3 regions of the Pseudomonas sp. 2FE genome follow, and region 2 is predicted to be linked to each of the others. Evidence: predicted binding sites of a transcription regulator. Region 2 holds the regulator's gene; each other region holds the start of a gene.

Region 1 (8,041 bases), on a different contig from region 2:
CAGGGTGCGGGTGCGCAGAGTGATGCGGCCGAGGCGCAGTTCGTTCTGCGTGCCAATGGCCTGCATGGCGTTGCGCACGATATTCAGCACCGCCTGGATCATCTGTTCGCGGTCGATCAGCAGGTCCGGGATGCTCGGGTCGTAATCACGCACCAGGGTGATGCTGCCCTGGCTTTCCGCCTCGACCAGGCTGCCGACGCGCTCCAGCACCTCGTGCACGTTGGTCATGGCGAGGCTCGGCAGCTTGTTCGAGCCGAGCATGCGGTCCACCAGGTTCCTTAAACGATCGGCCTCTTCGATGATGACGTTGGTGTAGTCCTTGAGGCTCTCTTCCGGCAGCTCGCGGGCCAGCAGTTGGGCGGCGCCGCGGATGCCGCCGAGCGGGTTCTTGATCTCATGGGCGAGGCCGCGCACCAGCAGTTTGGTGGTTTCCTGCTTGGACAGCTGCGCCTCTTCCTTGGTGATCCGCAGCAGCCGGTCACGCGGATGGACCTCCAGCAGCAGCAGGGTTTCGCCGCGATTGAGAATCGGCGTCACCGCATAGTCGACGGTCAGGGTTTGCCCGGTCAGGGCCGTCAGCACCGCTTCGCGCTTGTTGAACGGGTGCGCCTGTTCCACCGCCTGGCGCAACGAGGCCAAGGCCTCCGGCGACTCGGTGAACAGTTCGCTGATGAATTGGCCATGGCTGCGTTGGCCGCTGACGGCCAGCAGCATCTCGGCCGCCGGATTCATGTACTCGAGGCGCAGTTCGGCGTTGAGCAGCAGGGTCGCGGTGGTCAGGTTATCCAGCAGCAGTCGGTGCAGGGCGTCGTTGATGGTCATCGTAGGGATCCCAGGAATGGATCTGAAAATGCAAAAAGCAAACCAAAGCCCCGAAAAGACGCGCGAACACTGCCGGGCGGGGGCCTTGGGCTACTTTCCTGCGCCAACCAGGCCGGTTGGCGAACCAAAATGGGGAGTGTATAGAAAGTGGTGCGGGCTATCGCACCAAATCAGTGCGATCGCCTGTGGGATTAGATGAAGGGGACGTACGGAATGTCCTTCTTCTCCGCCGGCTTGTCCTTCAGCGGACACTCGGGGCGCACGCCGTACTCGTCTTTCTGGCAGGGTTTGACCCTGCGTTTTTGTTCCAGGGAAATGCGCAGGACATGCACCGGTTGGGTCGGCGTGCGCTCCAGGGTGCGGCCGTTGCCGTCGAGGATTTCCACGGCCAATTGGTGGGTGCCGCGTGGCAGATTGCTCAACGGGAAGACCGGACTGCGGCTGGGTTCGCCCACCGTCTGGCCATCGAGCAGCAGGCGGTAGTTATGCCCGGCTAGCAGGCTGGGCTCGCTGGTGGCGGTGACGATCAGGTCGCCGGAGGCGCCGTCGCGGACCGTCGCATCCGGCTCGGGGACCAGGATGCGCAGGAGCTGATAGGCCGGCGGCGCGGCGGCTGGAGCGGCCTGCACCGGCGCGGGTGGCGAAGGGGCAGGGCTGGCCGACATGGCGTTGGACGGGGCCAGTTCGATGCGCTTGGCATTGCCTGGCTTGGGGCGGTCGGTGAAGACCCGATTACCCTCGTTGTCGATATAGGTGTAGACCTCGGCGGCAACCGGCAGGCCGATCAGCAGTAGGCAAAGCAGGAGAAATCGCATGTTTTAGGGGGCTGGCTTCGGTGTGGGTACGGGGGGGCGCAGCGCTGGGCTGCTGGTGTTGACGCGTTGCACGGTAAAGGTCGCGGTGGCGCTTTGTTGCAGCGACTGCTCGCCGCTGAGGACTTCCACCGCCAGGCTGTGTTCGCCGCGCGGGATATTACTCAGTTGCAGGCGCGGCAGATTGCTCGCCTGGCCATAGGGTTTGCCGTCCAGGAGCAGGCGCAGACGGTGGCCTGGGCTCAGGCGCGGTTGCAGCTGCACGCCGACGCTGAAGGTGCCGTTATTGGCGCGCAGGGCCTCCTCGGAAGGCAGGTCGGTCAGCTGTAGCAGGCTGTAAGCGGCTTTCGGCGCCTGGGTATTCGCCGTGTCGGCGGTGGACGCGCTCGGGGCCTGCATTTCCACGCTATTGGTGGGCGGCAGTTTGACGGTCTCGCTCGGGGCGCCGTCAGGCGGCTGGTTGGTGTACACCGTGTTGCCGTTGGCGTCGGTGTATTTGTAGATCTGCGCGGCGGCCGGCAAGGCCAAGGCAAGCAGCAGACAGGTAAGCGTGAGGCGCATGGCTGGTTTCCCGTTGAGGGTGTGTTGCTTAGCCTTGCATTGGCGGGCGGCGCTGGCAAGTTCATACCTCTATAGCTGTGCGCCCAAGCAAATAAAAATTGCCAAATAAAAAAGGCCTCCCGAAGGAGGCCTCTAACCACGCTGCTTGCGCAGGTGCTACTGGCTTAGACGCTGTAGTACAGGTCGTATTCCAGCGGGTGCACGAAGGTGCGCACCTTGATTTCTTCTTCGTTCTTCAGTTCGATGTAGGCATCGATGAAGTCGTCGCTGAATACGCCGCCCTTGGTCAAGAACGCACGGCCCTTGTCCAGTTCTTCCAGCGCTTCTTTCAGGCTGCCGCAGACTTGCGGGATCAGCTTGCTTTCTTCTGGTGGCAGGTCGTAGAGGTTCTTGTCGGCGGCATCGCCGGGGTGGATCTTGTTCTGGATGCCGTCCAGGCCCGCCATCAGCAGCGCGGCGAAGCACAGGTAGGGGTTGGCGGCCGGGTCCGGGAAGCGCGCTTCGATGCGGCGGGCTTTCGGGCTGGAAACGTAGGGGATACGGATCGAGGCGGAGCGGTTGCGTGCCGAGTAGGCCAGCATGACCGGCGCTTCGAAGCCCGGAACCAGACGCTTGTAGGAGTTGGTGGCCGGGTTGGTGAAGCCGTTCAGGGCCTTACCGTGCTTGATGATGCCGCCGATGAAGTACAGGGCGGTATCGGACAGGCCGGCATAGCCTTCGCCGGCGAAGGTGTTCTTGCCATCTTTGGCGATGGACAGGTGCACGTGCATACCCGAACCGTTGTCGCCGTACAGCGGCTTCGGCATGAAGGTCGCGGTTTTGCCATAGGCGTCGGCGACGTTGTGCACGCAGTACTTGAGGGTCTGAACTTCGTCAGCCTTGGCTACCAGGGTGTTGAACTTCACGCCGATTTCGTTCTGACCGGCAGTCGCCACTTCGTGGTGGTGAACTTCGATGACCAGGCCCATTTCTTCCATGGCATTACACATGGCAGTACGGATTTCGTGGTCATGGTCGAACGGCGGAACCGGGAAGTAGCCGCCTTTAACGCCTGGGCGGTGACCTTTGTTGCCGGTTTCGATGTCGGCGTCGGACATCCAGGAGCCTTGTTCGGAGTAGATCTTGAACATGGAACCGGAAATGTCGGATTTGAATTTCACTTCGTCGAAGATGAAGAATTCAGGTTCCGGGCCAACGAATACGGTGTCGCCGATACCGGTGCTCTTCAGGTATTCCTCGGCGCGGTGGGCGATGGCGCGCGGGTCGCGGTCGTAGCCTTGCATGGTCGAGGGTTCGATGATGTCGCAGACCAGAATCAGGGTCGGCTCTTCGGTGAACGGGTCGAGCACGGCAGTGCTGTCGTCCGGCAGCAGAATCATGTCGGAGGCTTCGATGCCTTTCCAGCCGGAGATGGAGGAGCCGTCGAACATCTTGCCGATTTCAAAGAAATCGTCGTCCGCATCACGGGCCGGCATGGTCACGTGGTGCTGTTTGCCTTTGGTGTCGGTGAAGCGCAGATCAATCCACTTCACGTCGTGTTCTTTGATGAGTTGAAGCGACTTCGACATGGTGTCCTCCAGATGGATGGGGGCTGGGTCAGGGTTAGCCCCCAAAAATAAACGGGTGAAGCCGGGCGGGCATACTCCGCCAGGGCAACCTGCCTCACAAGGGAGCAAATTGCATGCCAGTGCCCTGAAGTGGGCTTGGTCCGTGAAAGTCAGGCGTGACGGGGGCTGTGTGGCCAATTCGGCCGGGCTTGTGCACTGATATGGAGCGATAAAGAATCGCTATGCGTTGTTTTGGTGCGCAGCAGATCTTTGTGCTCGATAGCTGGTTAAACCTTGAGCAATTTCCGCTATAATCCTGCCCCCTCTTTTTCGGCTGGCCTCACGCGCGCTGTTTTCATGAAACTTATCGTTAAAGTCTTCCCTGAAATCACCATCAAAAGCCGGCCGGTGCGTAAGCGCTTTATCCGCCAGCTGGCGAAGAACATTCGCATGGTGCTGCGCGACCTGGACCCAGACCTGGTGGTGGACGGCGTGTGGGACAATCTCGACGTCGAGACCCAACTGACCGAGCCGAAAGTGCTGCGCGAGATGATCGAGCGCCTGACCCGTACCCCGGGTATCGGCCAGTTCCTCGAGGTGAACGAATACCCGCTGGCTGATTTTGATGACATGGTGCAGAAATGCAAGGCGCATTACGCCGACCTGCTGCCGGGCAAAGTCTTTGCCGTGCGCTGCAAACGCGCCGGCAAGCACAGCTTCAGCTCGATGGATGTCGAGCGTTATGTCGGCAGCCAGCTGCGTCAGCAGTGCGGGGCGGCCGGGATTTCCCTGAAAGCGCCGGAAGTCGTGGTGCGCCTGGAGATTCGCGACCAGCGGCTGTTCGTCATCCATCATCAGCATGAGTGCATCGGCGGTTATCCGCTGGGCGCCATCGAGCACGCGCTGGTGCTGATGTCCGGCGGTTTCGACTCGACGGTAGCGGCCTATCAGATGATGCGCCGCGGGCTGGTCAGCCACTTCTGCTTCTTCAACCTCGGTGGCCGTGCCCATGAACTGGGGGTGATGGAGGTGGCGCACTACCTCTGGGACAAGTACGGCCGCTCGCAGCGGGTGCTGTTCGTCAGCGTGCCGTTCGAGGAAGTGCTCGGCGAGATTCTCGGCAAGGTCGATAATAGCCATATGGGGGTGGTGCTCAAGCGTATGATGCTGCGCGCCGCCAGTACTATCGCCGATCGCCTGGATATCGACGCGCTGGTCACCGGCGAGGCGATTTCCCAGGTGTCCAGCCAGACCCTGCCGAATCTCGCGGTGATCGACCGGGCCACCGACAAGTTGGTGATCCGCCCGCTGATCGCCAGCCACAAGCAAGACATCATCGACATGGCGACGCAGATCGGTACCGCCGAGTTTGCCAAGCATATGCCGGAATATTGCGGGGTGATTTCGGTGAACCCGACCACCCGCGCCAAGCCCGAACGCGTCGTCTATGAAGAGGCCCAGTTCGATATGGCCGTGTTGGAGCGCGCCTTGGAGCGCGCTCGCCTGGTGCCGATCGACCGGGTGATCGACGAGTTGGGCGAAGACATCCAGGTTGAGGAAGTGAGTGAAGCCTTGCCTGGGCAGATCGTCCTGGACATCCGTCATCCGGATGCTCAGGAAGACCTGCCGCTGGAGCTGAACGGTATCGAGGTCCAACCTTTGCCGTTCTTCGCACTCAACAGTCGCTTTAAGGAACTGGATGATACCCGCCAGTACCTGCTGTATTGCGACAAAGGCGTGATGAGCCGCCTGCATGCCCACCATTTGCTCAGCGAGGGGCATGCCAATGTGCGCGTTTATCGTCCGGCATAAGACGCCGGGTCTGTTTGGCGGCAGTATCCGCCACCGCCCCCCCGACCGACGGGGCTGTTGAGCCACTCATTCTTCATACTGGCCGCCTAAACTTAGCGGCGAACCGAATCCTCTGATCGAGATGCAAAAGTGATCGAAAATCTACGCAACATCGCCATCATCGCCCACGTTGACCATGGCAAAACCACCCTGGTCGACAAGCTTCTGCGCCAGTCCGGCACCCTCGAGCGTAACGAACTCGACACCGAGCGCCTGATGGACTCCAACGACCAGGAAAAAGAGCGCGGTATCACCATTCTCGCGAAGAACACCGCGATCAACTGGAATGGCCACCACATCAACATCGTCGACACCCCCGGCCACGCCGACTTCGGTGGCGAAGTCGAGCGCGTGATGTCCATGGTCGACTCGGTTCTGCTGCTGGTCGACGCCGTTGATGGCCCGATGCCGCAAACCCGTTTCGTGACCCAGAAGGCCTTCCAGGCCGGCCTGCGGCCGATCGTGGTGGTGAACAAGGTCGACCGTCCGGGCGCACGTCCGGACTGGGTCGTCGATCAAATGCTCGACCTGTTCGACAACCTCGGCGCGACCGAAGAGCAACTGGACTTCCCGGTCGTCTTCGCCTCGGCGATCAACGGCCTGGCCGGTCTTGAGCACGACAATCTGGCTGAAGACCTGACTCCGCTGTTCCAGGCCATCGTCGACAACGTTCCGGCTCCAAAAGTCGACCGTGACGGTCCGTTCCAGATGCAAATCTCCGCACTGGACTACAACAGCTACCTCGGCGTTATCGGCATCGGCCGTATCGCTCGTGGTCGCATCAAGCCGAACACCCAGGTGGTGGCCATCGACGTCGATGGCAAGCGCCGTAACGGCCGTATCCTCAAGTTGATGGGGCACCACGGTCTGCACCGCGTTGACGTTGAAGAAGCAGCGGCTGGCGATATCGTCTGCATCAGCGGTTTCGACCAACTGTTCATCTCCGACACCCTGTGCGATCCGCTCAACGTCGAAGCCATGACCCCGCTGTCCGTTGACGAGCCGACCGTGAGCATGACCTTCCAGGTCAACGACTCGCCGTTCTGCGGCAAGGAAGGCAAGTTCGTCACCAGCCGTAACATCAAGGAGCGTCTGGACAAGGAGCTGCTCTACAACGTGGCCCTGCGCGTTGAAGAAGGCGATAGCGCTGACAAGTTCAAGGTCTCCGGTCGTGGCGAGCTGCACCTCTCGGTACTGATCGAAACCATGCGTCGCGAAGGCTTCGAGCTGGGTGTTTCCCGTCCTGAAGTGATCATCAAGACTGTTGACGGCGTCAAGCAGGAACCCTTCGAGAACGTCACCATCGACCTGGAAGAGCAGCACCAGGGTTCCATGATGGAGCAAATGGGTCTGCGTAAAGGCGACCTGAGCAACATGGTTCCGGATGGCAAGGGCCGCGTTCGTCTCGAGTACACCATTCCGGCCCGTGGCTTGATCGGTTTCCGTAACCAGTTCCTGACCATGACTTCCGGTTCCGGCATCCTGACCAGCATCTTCAGCCACTACGGCCCGATGAAGTCTGGCGACATGTCCAGCCGTCAGAATGGCGTGCTGGTTTCGACTGCGACCGGCAAGGCACTGACTTACTCGTTGGAAACTCTGCAAGCGCGTGGCAAGTTGTTCCTCGGCCATGGCGATGACGTGTACGAAGGCATGTTGGTCGGCATCAACAGCCGCGACAACGACCTGGGCGTCAACCCCACCAAAGGCAAGAAGCTCGACAACATGCGTGCTTCCGGTAAAGACGAAACCATCGCTCTGGTTCCGCCTATCCGCTACACCCTGGAGCAGTCGCTGGAGTTCATCGAAGACGACGAATTGGCTGAAATCACGCCAAAATCGATCCGTCTGCGTAAGAAGATCCTCGACGAGAACCTGCGCAAGCGTTCGAGCAAAGGCTAAGCCTTAGCTCGCTGCACGCGTGAGTAAGAATCCCCGCCATCCTTGATGGCGGGGATTTTTTTTGGCTAAGCGAATAGTCGCTGAGGCGTGCCCCTGGCGTTTTGGCAGCCGTGTACTATCCAGCATCCTGTCGATGCCCGATGGCATCCCTCAACTTTTCCAAGGAATCCCGACATGGCTGGAGTCAGCCTGCTGACCCTGATTGACGATATTGCCGGCGTGCTGGACGACGTGGCGGCGATGACCAAGGTGGCCGCGAAGAAAACCGCGGGAGTGCTGGGCGATGACCTCGCGCTGAATGCCCAACAGGTTGCCGGCGTCAAGGCCGACCGCGAGCTGCCGGTGGTCTGGGCGGTGGCCAAGGGCTCGGCGTTGAACAAGCTGATTCTGCTGCCGGCGGCGTTGCTCATCAGCGCATTCGCACCCTGGGCGGTGACGCCGCTGCTGATGCTGGGCGGTGCCTACCTCTGTTTCGAGGGCTTCGAGAAGCTGGCGCACAAGTGGCTGCACAGCGAAGCGGAGGATCAGACCGAGCATGCGGCGCAT
Region 2 (8,041 bases):
GACTATTGGTATGACGTCAACCGGCGTGGCGAGGATCTGGCCGATGCCGCCAGTATCGGCCGGCGTGCCGCCGAGCGAGCGGTCAGCCGCTTGGGCGCGCGTCCGGTGCCGACCTGCGAGGTGCCGGTGCTGTTTGCCGCAGAGCTGGCCACCGGCTTGTTCAGTCATTTCCTCTCGGCGATCTCCGGCGGTAACCTGTATCGCAAATCGTCCTTTCTCGAAGGCGCCTTGGGCCAGCAGCTGTTTCCGCAATGGCTGAGCCTCGATGAGCGTCCGCATATCCCGCGGGCGCTGGGCAGCGCGGCGTTCGATGGCGATGGCCTGGCGACCTACGCCAAGTCCTTCGTCGAATGCGGTGAGTTGCGCTCCTACATCCTCGGTACCTACTCCGGGCGCAAGCTGGGCCTGCCAAGCACGGCGAATTCCGGTGGCGTGCACAACCTGTTCGTCAGCCATGGCGAGGATGACCAGGCGGCGTTGATCCGGCGCATGGGCCGTGGGCTATTGGTCACTGAGCTGATGGGGCAGGGGCTGAATCTGGTGACCGGCGACTACTCGCGCGGTGCCGGTGGGTTCTGGGTCGAGAACGGTGAGATCCAGTTCCCGGTGCAGGAAGTCACTATCGCCGGCAATCTGCGCGATATGTTCAAGCAGATTCTGGCGGTGGGTAGCGACCTGGAACTGCGCAGCAATGTGCGTACGGGTTCGGTATTGATCGAGCGGATGATGGTGGCGGGGAGCTGACGGAACCTCGGGTGGGCATAGCGCTGCGGCGATTTGCCCACCTCGCGGCTGAGCTATTCGCCTTCGTCGAAACGGTTGTTGATCAATTCGATCAGCGCATTTAAGGCGTCATCGTCCTGCTCACCTTCGGTGTGCAGGTGGATCGCGGTGCCTTTACCGGCGGCCAGCATCATGACCGCCATGATGCTTTTGCCATCCACGTAGCACTCCGGCGCACGACCGACGCGCACCTGGCAAGGAAAGCGCCCGGCCACGCCGACAAACTTGGCGGCCGCGCGCGCGTGTAGGCCAAGCTTGTTGATGATGGTGATTTCACAGGCGGGCATCGCTGTTTAAGTCCTTCTACTAAAGGTCGCGGTGGCGAACCTGAATATTCTTTAAGGGTTTTTTCAACGCTTGGCCAAGTCGCTCGGCCAGATACACCGAGCGGTGATGTCCGCCAGTGCAACCAATGGCGATGGTGACATAGGCGCGGTTGCTTGCGGCGAAGCGCGGCAGCCATTTTACCAAGTAGGCGAGGATGTCTTGGAACATCTCTTCGACATCCGGCTGCGCGGCCAGGTATTGCGCGACGGATGGCTCGAGGCCCGAGTGCTCGCGCAGCTCCGGCTTCCAATACGGATTAGGCAGGCAGCGCACGTCGAAGACCAGATCCGCATCTACCGGCATGCCGCGCTTGAAGCCAAACGATTCGACCAGGAACGCGGTACCCGGTTCCGGCTTATTCAGTAAGCGCAGCTTGAGTGTGTCGCGCAGTTGGTAGAGGTTGAGATGCGTGGTGTCGATCTTCAGGTCGGCTAGATCGATGATCGGGCCGAGTAGCAGGCTTTCGTCGTGAATGGCTTCGGCCAGCGAGCGCTCGGCGGTGGTCAGTGGGTGACGGCGACGGGTCTCGGAGAAGCGCTTGAGCAGGGTTTCTTCGTCTGCGTCGAGGTACAGCACGTCGCATTGGATGTGCCGGGCGCGCACTTCGTCGAGCAGTTCGGGAAAGCGCTTGAGCTGGCTCGGCAGGTTGCGCGCATCGATCGACACGGCCACCAGCGGCTGCAACAGCTCGGTGTGCAACAGGGCGCGCTCGGCCAGTTCCGGGAGTAGGCCGGCCGGCAGGTTGTCGATGCAATAGAAGCCGTTGTCCTCGAGGACATCGAGGGCGGTGCTCTTACCCGAGCCGGAGCGGCCGCTGACGATGATCAAACGCATGATTAGGCTCCGCCTCCGCCTAGCGGCCGTTCTGCACGTCCACTACTACCTGGTACAGGCGGTCACTGCTCTGTGCGTGGCGCAGCTGTGCGCGTACCTCACTACGGTCGAGCATGCTGGCGATCTGGCGCAGGAGCTCCAGGTGCTCATCGGTGGCGGCCTCTGGCACTAGCAGGACAAACAGCAGGTCTACTGGGGCGCCGTCGATAGCATCGAAGTCTACCGGGGCGTCGAGGCGCAGCAAGGCGCTGATCGGCGATACGCAGCCAGGCAGGCGGCAATGTGGAATGGCGATGCCATTGCCGAAACCGGTTGAGCCAAGCTTCTCGCGGGCGACCAGGCTCTCGAAAATGTCTTGTCCATCCAGGTCGGGCAATTCGCGGGCGACCAGGTTGGCGATTTGTTCGAGGACACGTTTTTTGCTGCCGCCCGGCACGTTCACCAGGGAACGGCCGGGGGTCAGTATGTTTTCAAGTCGAATCATGAGTAGGGGATGGTGTCAGCGCGCCGGGGCGCCTTGCAGGCGACCCTGCTGCTTTTCCTTGTGCTTGATAAGTTGGCGGTTGATCTTATCGGTGAGCAGATCGATAGCTGCGTACATGTCGTCATGTTCGGCGCGGGCGACGACTTCGCCGCCGGCGATGTGCAGGGTCGCTTCGATTTTCTGTTTGAGCTTCTCGACCTCCATGGTGACCTGCACGTTGGTGATTTTTCCGAAGTGGCGCTCTACTCGTTCGAGTTTCTCGTCGATGTAGGCGCGTAGGGCGTCGGTCACATCCAGTTGATGTCCACTGATGTTGACTTGCATACCGCTTTCTCCTTATTGCCGTGTGTAAGAGACAGGCTAACGGGCCTGCCACCGGAACACTTTGGCTTGGATCAGTGTAGCCGTTACAGCAGTCGCTTACGTTCACTGGAAGGCGCTATCCCGAGGGATTCGCGGTATTTGGCGACTGTGCGACGGGCCACCTGAATGCCCTGTGCCTCCAGTAAACCAGCGATCTTGCTGTCACTCAACGGCTTTTTCGCATTTTCCGCAGCGACTAGTTTTTTGATGATTGCGCGGATCGCGGTAGACGAGCATTCACCGCCTTCGGAGGTGCTGACGTGGCTGGAGAAGAAGTATTTCAGCTCGTAAATGCCGCGCGGTGTGTGCATGAATTTTTGCGTGGTCACCCGCGAGATGGTCGACTCGTGCATGCCCACGGCTTCGGCGATGTCGTGCAAGACCAAGGGCTTCATCGCCTCGTCGCCATAATCGAGGAAGCCGCGTTGGTGCTCGACGATCTGCGTGGCGACCTTCATCAGGGTTTCGTTGCGGCTCTGTAGGCTCTTGATGAACCAGCGGGCTTCCTGCAACTGGTTGCGCATGAAGGTGTTGTCGGCGCTGGAGTCGGCGCGGCGTACGAAGCCTGCGTATTGCGGATTGACCCGCAGGCGCGGCATGGCTTCCTGATTAAGCTCCACCAGCCAGCGTTCGTTGTGCTTGCGCACAATGACGTCGGGTACCACGTATTCCGGTTCGCTGGCTTCGATCTGTGAGCCGGGGCGCGGGTTGAGGCTTTGAATCAGCTCGATCACTTGGCGCAGTTCATCTTCCTTGAGCTTCATGCGGCGCATCAACTGGCTGTAGTCGCGGCTGCCGAGCAAGTCCAGGTAGTCGCCCGCCAGGCGCTGGGCTTCGCTCAGCCAGAGCGTCTTGGCGGGCAGCTGGCGCAGTTGCAGCAGCAGGCATTCGCGCAGGTCGCGGGCGGCGATGCCGGCGGGCTCGAACTGCTGGATGCGATGCAGTACCGCTTCCACTTCGTCCAGTTCGATATCCAGTTCGGGGTCGAAGGCTTCGAGCACCTCTTCCAGGGTTTCTTCCAGATAGCCTTGATTGTTGATGCAGTCGATCAGGGTGGCGGCGATCAGGCGATCCTTGTCGGACATCGGTGCCAGATTGAGCTGCCAGAGCAGGTGGCTTTGCAGGCTCTCGCCGGCCGAGGTGCGAGTGGTGAAGTCCCACTCATCATCATCGTTGCTGGGCAGGCTGCTGGCGCTGGTCTGGTAGATGTCTTCCCAGACGGTGTCGACGGGCAGTTCGCTGGGGATGCGCTCGTTCCATTCGCCTTCTTCCAGGTTGTCGACCGTGGGGGCGGACTCCTGATAGCTGGTTTCCTGGTAGGACTCCTCCGGGTTGGGCGCGGCGGGGGCGCTCTCCGCACCATCGGCCAGGGGGTCGGTGTTGTCGAAGTCGTCGCCGTCTTCCTGGCGCTCGAGCATAGGATTCGACTCCAAGGCCTCTTGAATCTCTTGTTGCAGATCCAAGGTCGACAGTTGGAGGAGGCGGATGGCCTGTTGCAGCTGCGGGGTCATCGTCAGCTGCTGGCCCATTTTAAGGACGAGCGATGGTTTCATGGAGGGGGCTTAGGACCTTATTCGCCGGCGCACATGCGCCATCCACTACAGGGCGCCAACGCGCCACCAGGAAGCAAATTATATGCCTGATCTCGAGGGGTTTGCCTAGCCCTCGCACATTCTCTGTAGTGGGCGGTTGCGCAAACTACAGGCGGAACTCGTGGCCCAGGTAGACTTCTTTCACCAACTGGTTGGCCAGGATGGTCTCGGCATCACCTTCGGCGATCAATTGGCCGTCGTTGACGATGTAGGCGGTTTCGCAAATATCCAGGGTTTCACGCACGTTGTGATCGGTGATCAAAACGCCAATACCCTTGGCCTTGAGATGGTGGATGATTTGTTTGATGTCGCCGACCGAGATCGGATCAACGCCGGCAAAGGGCTCATCGAGCAGGATGAACTTGGGTGCGGTGGCCAAGGCGCGGGCGATCTCCACGCGGCGGCGTTCACCGCCAGACAGACTCATGCCGAGGTTGTCGCGAATGTGGCTGATATGGAATTCCTGCAGCAGGGTTTCCAGGGCCTGGCGCCGGCTGGCACGATCGAGATCCTTGCGTGTTTCCAGGATCGCCAGGATGTTGTCGGCGACCGAGAGCTTGCGGAAGATCGAGGCCTCTTGCGGCAGATAACCAATGCCGGCGCGGGCACGGCCGTGCATGGGCAGATGGGTGACGTCCTGCTGATCGATCAGTACGCGGCCCTGGTCGGCGTTAACCAGGCCGACAATCATGTAGAAGCAGGTGGTCTTGCCGGCGCCGTTCGGGCCCAGCAGGCCGACGATCTGCCCGCTCTCAATCGACAGGCTGACGTCGCGCACGACTTGGCGGCCCTTGTAGCTCTTGGCCAGGTGTTGGGCTTTCAGGATGGCCATTACTGCGCCTTCTGCTCGGCGGGTTTGTTCTTCGGCTGGATCACCATATCGATGCGCGGGCGCGGCGAGGTCACGTTGGCGCCGGTGGCGCGGCCGGCGTTGACGATCTGGCGCTGGGTGTCGTAGACGATTTTCTCGCCCTCGAAGGTATTGCCTTCCTGCACTACCTTGGCTTGATCGATCAGCACGATGCGCTCGTTGGCGGCGAAATACTGGATAGTCAGGCCGTAAGCCTTGACGATCTGCTTGTCGGCAGCGGGTTTCTGCTCGTAATACGCCGGTGTGCCGACGGCGGTGAAGACCTCGATATCGCCGTTGGCGGTCTGCGTGATGGTCACGGTGTTGCCGGTGATCTTCAGGGTGCCTTGGGTAATGACGACGTCGCCGCGGTATACCGCTACGCCTTGTTTGTCATCGAGTTCTGCGCTGTCGGCTTGCACGCGAATCGGTTGCTCGCGGTCGGTCGGCAGTGCCCAGGCGCTCGCGCTTCCAAGTGCGGCACTCAAGCTGAGCAGAAGGGGGAGGGTCCGGAGAGACAAAGTGTTAACGAACCTCATGCTGGCCTCTTACGTTGGACAGCAGGAGCATCCTGCCGTCATTCAAGTACGCTTTCATTCCTTGTGCCGTGGTCACCCCGTTGGCCGCCTCGATTCTAACGGCTTGCTGGGTCTGCGCATATTCCTTGTCGGGGAACACGGTCAATCGGCTGGTGGTGAGTAGGGTCGGACGGCCTTTGGCGTCCGTGCGCTCGACGCGCACGGCGTCGATCAGTTCGACTTCGGTGCCCCCCGGCGACACTTCGCCGCGGGCGCTGCTTACATGCCAAGGCTGTGGGGTGCCGCGATAAAGTTGCAGGTCTGGGCGGGTCATCAGGCTGGTGTCGCTGGCTTTGAGGTGTTCGACCTTGTCGGAGGTCATTTCGTAATGCAGCTTGCCGTCCGGTTGATATTGCACGGTGCGGGCGTTAACCACATAGAAGTCGATGGCGTGTTCCGCGCTGGCTGTGGGCGTTTGCTCCAGCAGGCTGTCCGGGTTGAGATTCCAATAGCCGAGCGCCGCCAGCAGCAGGGCGGCGAGGGTGAAAAACACGGAGAGAAGCAGTTTGCGCAGCATGATCGGCTCTATAGATAGGCGGTTTGGGCGGCTTCAAGGCTGTCCTGGGCGCGCATGATCAACTCGCAGAACTCGCGGGCGGCACCTTCGCCGCCGCGGGCGTGGGTAACGCCGTGGGCATGCTGGCGGACGAAGCTGTCGGCGCTGGCGACGGCCATGCCCAGGCCGACCCGGCGAATCACTGGCAGGTCGGGCAGGTCATCGCCGAGGTAGGCGACCTGTTCGTAGCTTAGGCCGAGTTCACCCAGTAGCTCGTCGAGCACCACCAGTTTGTCTTCGCGGCCTTGGTACAGATGCTGGATGCCCAGGTTCTGTGCACGACGCTCGACCACTGGGGTCTTGCGCCCGCTGATGATGGCGGTGCGCACTCCAGAGGCGATCAGCATTTTGATGCCGTGGCCATCCAGGGTGTTGAAGGTTTTGAATTCGCCGCCGTCGGTGAGGAAGTACAAACGACCGTCGGTGAGTACGCCGTCGACATCGAAAATCGCCAGTTTGACGTTTTTAGCGCGCCGCAGCAGCTCGGCGCTGATTACATGGCTGCTCATTACATCACCCCCGCACGCAGCAGGTCGTGCATGTTCAAGGCCCCCACCGGGCGGTCATGCTCATCGACCACCACCAGCGCGCTGATCTTGTGGTCTTCCATGATCCTCAGCGCTTCGGCGGCCAGCATCTCCGGGCGTGCGGTTTTGCCATGTGGCGTCATGACCTCGTCAATGCTGGCTTGGCGCAGGTCGATGCTGCGATCCAGGGTGCGGCGCAGGTCGCCGTCGGTGAAGATTCCGGCAAGGCGCCCATCCGCTTCGAGTACTGCGGTCATGCCCAGGCCTTTCTGGGTCATTTCCAGCAGAGCCCCTTTAAGCGAGGTGCCGCGTTGGACCTGCGGCAGGCTGGCGCCGGCGTGCATGACGTTTTCCACTTTCAGCAGCAGGCGGCGGCCGAGGGCGCCACCCGGGTGGGAGAAGGCAAAGTCTTCTGCAGTGAAGCCGCGGGCTTCCAGCAGGGCGATCGCCAGGGCGTCACCGAGCACCAGGGAGGCGGTCGTGGAGGAGGTCGGCGCCAGGTTCAGCGGGCAGGCTTCCTGGGCGACGCGGGCATCCAGATTGGCTTCGGCGGCTTTCGCCAGCGGCGAATCGGGGTTGCCGGTCATGCTGATGAGGGTGATGCCGAGTCGTTTGATCAAGGGCAGCAGGGTGACGATTTCTGCGGTAGAGCCGGAGTTCGACAGGGCCAGCACTACATCGTCGCGGGTGATCATGCCCATGTCGCCGTGACTGGCTTCCGCCGGGTGGACGAAGAACGCCGTGGTGCCGGTGCTGGCCAGGGTGGCGGCGATCTTGTTGCCGATATGCCCGGACTTACCCATGCCGACGACGACGACGCGGCCCTTGCTGGCCAGAATCAGCTCGCAGGCACGCACGAAAGTGGCGTCGATACGGGGTAGCAGGCTCTCTACGGCCTCGAGTTCGAGGCGAATGGTGCGCTGCGCGGACTGGATCAGGTCGCTGGACTGGCTCATATCGTAAATACAGTGGCCGGATGAAAAGGCGGCGATTATAGCGGTAAAGGCCAAAGCGCTCACCCTCCATTGCTGAGTGCCGTTCCGCAGAGCTGTCGTAATGCTGAACGAAGGCTGTTTCGATCTTGGGTGGCGCAAGGCGGCAATGTTATAGTGCGCGGCTAATTCGGCCCGTTCAGTAAGCGTGGTGT
Region 3 (8,041 bases), on a different contig from region 2:
GCCGTGCCACTGGTCGCGCAGGCGGCCGGTGTTCAGGGTCAGGGGGAAGCGCGCATCACGTTTTTCTTTCGGCGCGCGATAGGGCTCGGCGATAAAGCTCGCTCGTCCGGACGCGCTGGGGAAAATCCCGTTGCCGTAGAGGCGTGGGGTGCCAGCGCTAGCACCGGCCGGAAAGGGCCATTGCTGTGGACCTTGGTCATCCAGAATCGCGTAGCTGAGGCCGGAAAGGTCCAGGTCGCGCTGGGCAGTCAGTGTCTTGTACTCATCGAACAGCGCTTGCGGGCTGTCGAAGGCAAACAGGCTGGGCAGGCCGGGGCGTAGCAGGTGTTCCAGGCGGCGGGCGAAATCCACGGTGATCGCCCAATCCGGCCGCGCCTCTGCGGGCGCTGGCACGGCGCGGCGGACATGGGAAACCCGCCGCTCGGAATTGGTCACCGTGCCTTCCTTCTCGCCCCAGCTGGCGGCGGGCAGCAGCAGGTCGGCGAAGCGGCAGGTTTCGGTGGTGAAAAAGGCTTCCTGCACCACCACGAAGGGGCAGGCGCTCAGCGCTTGGTGAATCTTGGTCTGATCCGGCAGCGATTGGGCCGGGTTGGTGCAGGCGATCCACAGGGCCTTGATCTTGCCGGCATGCACCGCATCGAAGAGTTCGATGGCGGTCAGGCCGGGGCTTTCCGGCAGGGCATCGACGCCCCAGGCGCTGGCCACTTCGGCGCGGTGTTCGGCATTCGCCGCCTCGCGGTGGCCGGGCAGCAGGTTGGCCAGGCTGCCGGTTTCGCGGCCGCCCATGGCGTTCGGCTGGCCGGTGAGCGAGAAGGGGCCGGCACCCGGGCGGCCGATCTGCCCGGTGGCCAGGTGCAGGTTGATCAGCGCGCTATTTTTCGCGCTGCCGGCGCTCGATTGGTTCAGCCCCATGCACCACAGCGAGAGAAAGCTCGGCGCCTGGCCGATGAGCTTGGCGCAGGCTTGCAGGTTCTCCTGGCTGATGCCGCACAGCTCGCTGACCATCTGCGGGCTGTAGTCGCGCACCAGGGTCTTCAGGGCCTCGAAGCCTTCGGTGTGCGCATCGATAAAGCGCCGGTCGAGCCAGCCTTCCCACATCAGGATATGCAGGAGGCCGTGGAACAGCGCGACGTCGGTGCCCGGCTGGATCGCCAGGTGCAGGTCGGCCAGCTCGCAGGTGTCGGTGTGTCGCGGGTCGACCACTATGACCTGCATGTCCGGGCGCTTGGCCTTGGCTTCTTCCAAGCGGCGAAAGAGCACGGGATGCGCGAAGGCCATATTGCTGCCGACGATCAGCACGCAATCGCTCTGCTCGAGGTCTTCGTAGTTGCAGGGTGGCGCATCGGCGCCGAGGCTGCGTTTGTAACCAACCACGGCCGAGGACATGCACAGCCGTGAGTTGCTATCGATGTTGTTGGTGCCGACCAAGGCGCGGGCGAGCTTGTTGAAGGCGTAGTAGTCCTCGGTCAGCAACTGACCGGAGACATAGAAGGCCACGCTGTCCGGGCCGTGTTCGCGGATGGTCTCGGCAAATACCTTGGCCGCGTGATCCAGCGCCGAATCCCAGTTAGTGCGCGAACGGGCCAGGGCTTTACCCAGGCGCAGTTCCGGGTGCTGCGCGCGGGCAGCCAGGTCGCCGGTCAGGTGCAGGGTCGCGCCTTTGCTGCAGAGTTTGCCGAGGTTGGCGGGGTGGGCTGGGTCGCCGCTTACCCCCAGCACACGCTCACCGTCGTGCTCGATCAGCACGCCGCAGCCGACGCCGCAGTAGCAGCAGGTGGATGCGGTGACTTGAGTTTCAGTATTTAGACGCATGGCGCTGCTTCCTTCAGCGCCAGAAACACACGACCGTTCTCGACCTTGGCCGCATGTTTGTGGGCGCAACCGATATCCGGGGCCAGGGCTTCGCCGTTTTCCAGATCGATCTGCCAGTTATGCAGCGGGCAGGCCACGCGCTTGCCGTAGATCAAGCCCTGGGATAGCGGGCCGCCCTTGTGCGGGCAGCGGTCGTCGAGGGCGAACACCTCATCGTCGGCGGCGCGGAAGATGGCGATATCGCCTTTCGGTCCGGCGACTATGCGCGAGCCGAGCACGTTGATCTCTTCCAGGGCGCAGATATCTAACCAATTCATAAATCGTTCTCCTGCATGTTTTTCCCTTCTCCCTCTGGGAGAAGGTGGCCGCAGGCCGGATGAGGGAAACTGCGGGCATTGTTTACTTAAGAGGGGTGAGTGTTTCCCTCACCCCTGACCCCTCTCCCGGAGGGAGAGGGGCAAATGCGTTAGATGGCTGCTACCGGAATGCGGTCGAACTCTTTCTTCAATTGCGGCTGCTCGATCCGCTCTTTCCACGGGTCTTGCTCGAAGGACAGCGAGAACTGCAGGCGCGCATTCAACGCCTGGCGATTTTCGGCGTCCTCGACCACGGCTTGCTTGATGTAGTCCATGCCGACCCGTTGCAGGTAATGCACGGTGCGTTCGAGGTAGAAGGCTTCCTCACGATACAGCTGGAGGAAGGCGCCGTTGTATTCGCGCACCTCATCGGCGGTTTTCACCTTGACGAAGAACTCCGCGACCTCGGTTTTGATCCCGCCGTTGCCGCCGATATACATCTCCCAGCCGGAGTCGACGCCGATCACGCCGACGTCCTTGATCCCGGCCTCGGCGCAGTTGCGCGGGCAGCCGGAGACCGCCAGCTTGACCTTGTGCGGCGACCACATGTTGAACAGATCGTGCTCCAGATCGATGCCCAACTGGGTCGAATTCTGTGTGCCGAAGCGGCAGAACTCGCTGCCGACGCAGGTCTTCACGGTGCGGATGGATTTGCCGTAGGCGTGGCCGGAGGGCATATCCAGTTCTTTCCAGACGGCCGGCAGGTCTTCCTTCTTGATCCCCAGCAGGTCGATGCGCTGGCCGCCGGTGACCTTGACCATGGGCACGTTGTACTTGTCCGCCACGTCGGCGATGCGCCGCAGCTCGGACGGGTTGGTCACGCCGCCCCACATCCGCGGGACCACCGAGTAGGTGCCGTCCTTCTGGATATTGGCGTGGGCGCGTTCGTTGATCAGGCGCGACTGCGGGTCGTCCTTGGCTTCGCCCGGCCAGGTCGAGAGCAGGTAGTAGTTCAGCGCCGGGCGGCAGGTGGCGCAGCCGTTCGGGGTGGTCCAGTGCAGCGCGCGCAGGGTGTCGGCGATGCTGATCAGGTGCTGCTCGCGGATCGCCGCGCGGATCTGCCCATGGTTGAGATCGCTGCAGCCGCAGATGGCCTTCTCGCTCTTGGGCTTCACATCGGCGGCGCCGCCGACGGTGCTGATCAGGATCTGCTCGACCAGGCCGGCGCAGGAGCCGCAGGAGCTGGCGGCCTTGGTGTGCTTCTTCACCTCGTCGACGCTGAACAGGCCGTTTTCCTGGATCGCCTTGACGATGGTGCCCTTGCACACGCCGTTGCAACCGCAGATCTCGGCGCTGTCTGGCATGCTCGCGGTCTTGTCCTGGCCCTGGTGGCCGACGTCGCCGATGGCGTTTTCGCCGAACATCAGGTGGTCGCGGATTTGCGCGACGTTGTGGTTCTCGCGCACTTGGCGGAAGTACCAGCCGCCGTCGGCGGTATCGCCATAGAGGCAGGCGCCGACCAGGATGTCGTCCTTGATCACCAGCTTCTTGTACACGCCGCCGATGGGGTCGGAGAGGGTGATCGTCTCGGTGCCTTCGCCGCCCATGAACTCGCCGGCGGAGAACAGGTCGATGCCGGTGACCTTCAGCTTGGTCGAGGTCACCGAACCTTGATAGCGGGCGAAGCCCAGCTGGGCCAGATGGTTGGCGCAGACCTTGGCTTGCTCGAACAGGGGCGCCACCAGGCCGTAGGCGATGCCGCGGTGGTTGGCGCATTCGCCGACCGAGTAGATGCGCGGATCAAAGGTCTGCATGGTGTCGTTGACCAGAATCCCGCGGTTGCAGGGGATACCGGACTTTTCCGCCAGCTCGCTGTTGGGCCGGATGCCGGCCGCCATCACCACCAGATCCGCCGGTATCACTTCGTCGTCGGCGAAGCGCACGGCGCAGACGCGGCCGTCTTCATTGCCGATCAGTTCCGCGGTGTGCTTGGGCAGCTTGAACTTCAGGCCGCGGGCTTCCAGGGCGGTTTGCAGCAGTTTGCCGGCGGTGGGGTCGAGCTGGCGTTCCATCAGCCAGTCGCCGAGATGCACCACGGTTACATCCATGCCGCGCAGTTTGAGGCCGTTGGCGGCCTCCAGGCCGAGCAGGCCGCCGCCGATCACCACCGCGTGGCTGTGGGTCTGCGCGGTGTCGATCATCGCCTGGGTGTCGGCGATGTCGCGGTAGCCGATCACGCCCTCGAGCTTGTTACCAGGGATCGGCAGCACGAAGGGGTTGGAGCCGGTGGCGATCAGCAGGCGGTCGTACTCGGCTTCGCTGCCGTCATCGGCGATCACCCGGCGCTTGATCCGGTCGATCTGCACCACCTTGCGGTTGAGCATCAACTGGATGCCGTTTTCGCTGTACCAGTTCAGGTCGTTGAGCACGATCTCTTCGAACTTCTGCTCCCCGGCCAGTACCGGGGAGAGCAGGATGCGGTTGTAGTTCGGGTGCGGTTCGGCACCGAAGACGGTGATGTCGTAGAGATCGGGGGCGAGCTTGAGCAGCTCCTCCAGGGTCCTTACCCCGGCCATGCCATTGCCGACCATTACCAGTTTGAGTTTTTTCATGGTTCCTCTCCGTCACGGATACCGAAAGTCGGAAAACAAAAAAGGCGTCCCGCCAGTTACCTAGCGAGGACGCCTTTGTCCTTGTCCCGATCTGCCGGGAAGTGCCGCTCTCCACGCTGAGGGCTGCACTCTTATGTATTGTTAGGTTAGCTAAAGCAGATGCCGTGCCAATTTTTCAAATGGCTGATTTTTATAAGGTTTTAGGCGATTTTCGAACGGCCTGAGGGATGAGTGGCGCCCCTCTTTGAGGCGGTTTGCGCTGTTCTGGTGCATTGCCTCGTCAGGCAGGGGCGACTGCCTGCTAGGGGCCGCTCAGGATTTAAAGCTGAGCACCAGCAGCGCCAGATTGAAGAGCAGGGACAGCAGGGCCACCGTGCGCCAGACCTTCAGCGGCTCGCGCTCTAGCAGCGGGCGCGGGCGCACCTTGAGCGTCTGGCGTTCGCCCTGTTCCAGCACCAGCAGCCACTCCTCGGCGGTTTCGAAGCGTTGGCCGGGGTCGCTGGCGACGGCCTTGAGCAGCAGTTCGTCGAGCCAGCCTGGCAGGTCGGGGCGGTAGCGGCTGGCCGGCGTCGGCGCACCGAAGCGTGGGTGCTGGAACGGCTCGATCTCGCCATAGGGGTAGTGCCCGGTCAGCAGATGATAGAGGGTGACGCCGGCGGCATAGAGGTCCTGACGGGCATCCGGAACGACGCCGGCGAAGGCTTCCGGGGCGATATAGCTGGGGGTGCCCGGCAGTTCGTGGGCGGTGTCCTGGGATAACCCCGGGCAATAGGCCAGGCCGAAGTCGAGCAGGCGCAGCTCGCCGTCGTCGCCCCACAGCAGATTCTCCGGCTTGATGTCACGGTGCAGGATATTGCGCCGGTGCAGCACGCCGAGTGCCTTGAGTAGGCGCGGGGCCAACTCCAGCCACGCCGACAGGCCCAGCGGGCCGCTCTGCTGGAGGTGCTCGGCGAGGGTTTCGCCGGCGTATTCGCGCATCACGTAGTAGAGGTGCTGGCGCTGCGGCTGCGGGTGGATTTCCGGAAAGTGGCGACTGGCCACGCGGCGCAGGAACCACTCTTCCTGCAGCAGTGCCGGGCCCGCGAGCGGTTCGTCGTGACGGCTGGGTGGCAGGGTTTTCAGCAGCCAGCGGCGGTCCTGGGAGTCGCGCACGCGATAGAGCAGCGACTGGCGGGTTTCGCCGAGCAGGCGCTCGACCTCCCAGCCTTCGAAGTGTTGCCCTTCGCGCAGCCGCGGCGGCAGCGGCCAGTGCTTGAGTTGGGCCAGGGTGTCCGCCAGGTCACCCTGCGCCAGCTGTTCCACCCGCACCAACAGGGCGCTGGCATTATCCTGGCTGCCGGCCAGGTGCGCGGCGCTGACCAGCGCCTGGCAGGCGGCGGTCGGCTCCTGTTCGTCGTGCAGGATGCGCAGGATGCCGGCATCGCCGAGCGTGGCCCAGACGCCATCGGTCAGCAGCAGGAAGCTCTCGCCCCGTTGCAGTTCGCCGTCGAGGTAGTCCACCACCAGATGCTGGTCGAGCCCCAGCGCGCGCTTGAGCACATGCTGCATGCCGGGTTGCTCCCAGACATGGTCCTCGCTGAGGCGCTCCAGTTGCCCGCCATGCCAGCGATAGGCGCGGCAGTCGCCGACATGGGCGAGGGTGAAGCGGCGACCGCGCATGACCAGGGCGCTGAGGGTGGTGAGCAGCGGCTGGCCGCCGCCATTGGCTTGCAGCCAGCGGTTGTGGGCAATCAGCAGGCGATCCAGCGAGTGCGCCACGGCCCAGGTTTCCGGGGTGGAGTAGTAGTCCAGTGCCAGAGCTTGCAGCGTGGTGCGCGCGGCAAGCCCGCCATCGGCGCACTGGCTGACGCCATCGGCGAGGGCGAACAGGTAACCCTTGCTCGTCGCGAGGGCGGGCGCCGGGGTGACCACGCGGATGGCATCCTGGTTTTCCGCCCGGGGGCCGGTGGCAGTGGCTTCGCCGAAGGTTAGTCGCAGGCTCATTGAGTGCTCTTCACTGGCGTAGGTTCAGACCCGGGCGGCGGTCATTGCTGCCGAGCCCCAGGTGGTTCTCCAGCGCAGCTTCACACCATACAGGCCGACCCAGGCGAGGATGCCGAGACTGGCGAACAGCCACAAGCCCAGTTGGTATTCGCCGGTCGATTGCTTGATGGCGCCAAGCCCGGCCGTCAGCAGGAATCCGCCGATGCCGCCGGCCATGCCGATCAGCCCGGTCATCACGCCGATCTCCTTGCGAAAGCGCTGCGGCACCAGCTGGAACACCGCGCCGTTGCCGGCACCGAGGCTGAGCATGGCGAGCACGAACAGAGCCAGGGCGGCCGTCGAGCTGGGCAGGTTGAAGCCGACGGCGGCGATGCACAGCGAGGCGAGGGTGTAGACCACCAGCAGCGAGCGGATGCCGCCTATGCGGTCGGCCAGGGCGCCGCCCAGTGGGCGCATCAGGCTGCCGGCGAACACGCAGGCGGCGGTGTAGTAGCCGGCCTTCACTGGGTCGAAGCCGTACTGGTCGTGGAAGTAGCCGGGCAGGGTACTGGCCAGGCCGAGGAAGCCGCCGAAGGTCACGCTGTAGAAGAACATGAACCACCAGCTGTCGCGGTCACCCAGGGCCTTTAAATAGTCGGCCATGGACTTGGGCGCCGGACGTTCCGGGGCGTTGCGGGCGACGCCGGCGAAGATGATCAGGGTCAGCAGCAGCGGAATCAGCGCCAGGCCGAACACATTGCTCCAGCCGAAACTGGCCGCCAGCACCGGGGCGAACAACGCCGCCAGCACCGTGCCGGAGTTGCCCGCGCCGGCGATGCCCATGGCCTTGCCCTGGTGCTGCGGCGGGTACCACTGCGAAGCCAGCGGCAGGGCGACGGCGAAGGAGGCGCCGGCGAAGCCGAGGAATAGGCCGAGCAGCAGCGCCTGTTCATAGCTGTGCACGCCATGCAGCCAGGCGACGGTCAGGGCGCCGATGACGATGACCTGACCGATCAGCCCGGCGCTCTTGGGCGAGGTGCGGTCGGCCAGCAGGCCCATCAGAAAACGTAGCACCGCACCGGCGAGGATGGGCGTGGCGACCATCATGGCGCGCTGCTGAGTGGTCAAACCGAGGTCGGTGGCGATCTGCACACCGAGCGGACCGAGGACGTACCAGATCATGAAGCTCAGGTCGAAATAGAGAAAGGCGGCGAACAGCGTCGGAGCGTGGCCAGCTTTCCAGAAACTTGTATTCATCAGACACCTCGTAACCGGCTGTGAAAGAACCCGGTCACGGGTTTGAGCCTGGTCGTGGACAAGCCGCCACCAGTGACCGGGAAACGCTGGCTTGTGACCGGC

Evidence for each region. Region 2 encodes sigma-54, which starts transcription at its own class of promoters, with help from an activator protein. Its sites were predicted from a motif close to ANTGGCATNNANNTTGCTNT; they were not measured.
Region 1: the regulator sigma-54 is predicted to act here: its motif matches at 3,865-3,884, upstream of glnA (glutamate--ammonia ligase).
Region 3: the regulator sigma-54 is predicted to act here: its motif matches at 4,873-4,892, upstream of nirB (nitrite reductase large subunit NirB).

Annotation. Positions count from the first base shown of each region.
Region 1 covers NZ_SCMO01000003.1:99,443-107,483, reverse strand. The annotation lists gene glnL (nitrogen regulation protein NR(II)) at 1-822, opposite strand, end outside; gene FFS12_RS07825 (DUF4124 domain-containing protein) at 1,014-1,637, opposite strand; gene FFS12_RS07820 (DUF4124 domain-containing protein) at 1,641-2,195, opposite strand; gene glnA (glutamate--ammonia ligase) at 2,360-3,763, opposite strand; gene thiI (tRNA uracil 4-sulfurtransferase ThiI) at 4,100-5,554, shown strand; gene typA (translational GTPase TypA) at 5,684-7,495, shown strand; gene FFS12_RS07800 (DUF808 domain-containing protein) at 7,670-8,041, shown strand, end outside.
Region 2 covers NZ_SCMO01000018.1:17,994-26,034, forward strand. The annotation lists gene pmbA (metalloprotease PmbA) at 1-744, shown strand, start outside; gene FFS12_RS19560 (HPr family phosphocarrier protein) at 798-1,070, opposite strand; gene rapZ (RNase adapter RapZ) at 1,090-1,944, opposite strand; gene ptsN (PTS IIA-like nitrogen regulatory protein PtsN) at 1,964-2,428, opposite strand; gene hpf (ribosome hibernation-promoting factor, HPF/YfiA family) at 2,444-2,752, opposite strand; gene FFS12_RS19580 (RNA polymerase factor sigma-54) at 2,836-4,344, opposite strand; gene lptB (LPS export ABC transporter ATP-binding protein) at 4,490-5,215, opposite strand; gene lptA (lipopolysaccharide transport periplasmic protein LptA) at 5,215-5,772, opposite strand; gene lptC (LPS export ABC transporter periplasmic protein LptC) at 5,759-6,328, opposite strand; gene kdsC (3-deoxy-manno-octulosonate-8-phosphatase KdsC) at 6,337-6,876, opposite strand; gene FFS12_RS19605 (KpsF/GutQ family sugar-phosphate isomerase) at 6,876-7,850, opposite strand.
Region 3 covers NZ_SCMO01000001.1:785,330-793,370, forward strand. The annotation lists gene FFS12_RS03760 (nitrate reductase) at 1-1,812, opposite strand, end outside; gene nirD (nitrite reductase small subunit NirD) at 1,803-2,129, opposite strand; gene nirB (nitrite reductase large subunit NirB) at 2,279-4,720, opposite strand; gene FFS12_RS03775 (bifunctional protein-serine/threonine kinase/phosphatase) at 5,033-6,703, opposite strand; gene FFS12_RS03780 (nitrate/nitrite transporter) at 6,728-7,939, opposite strand.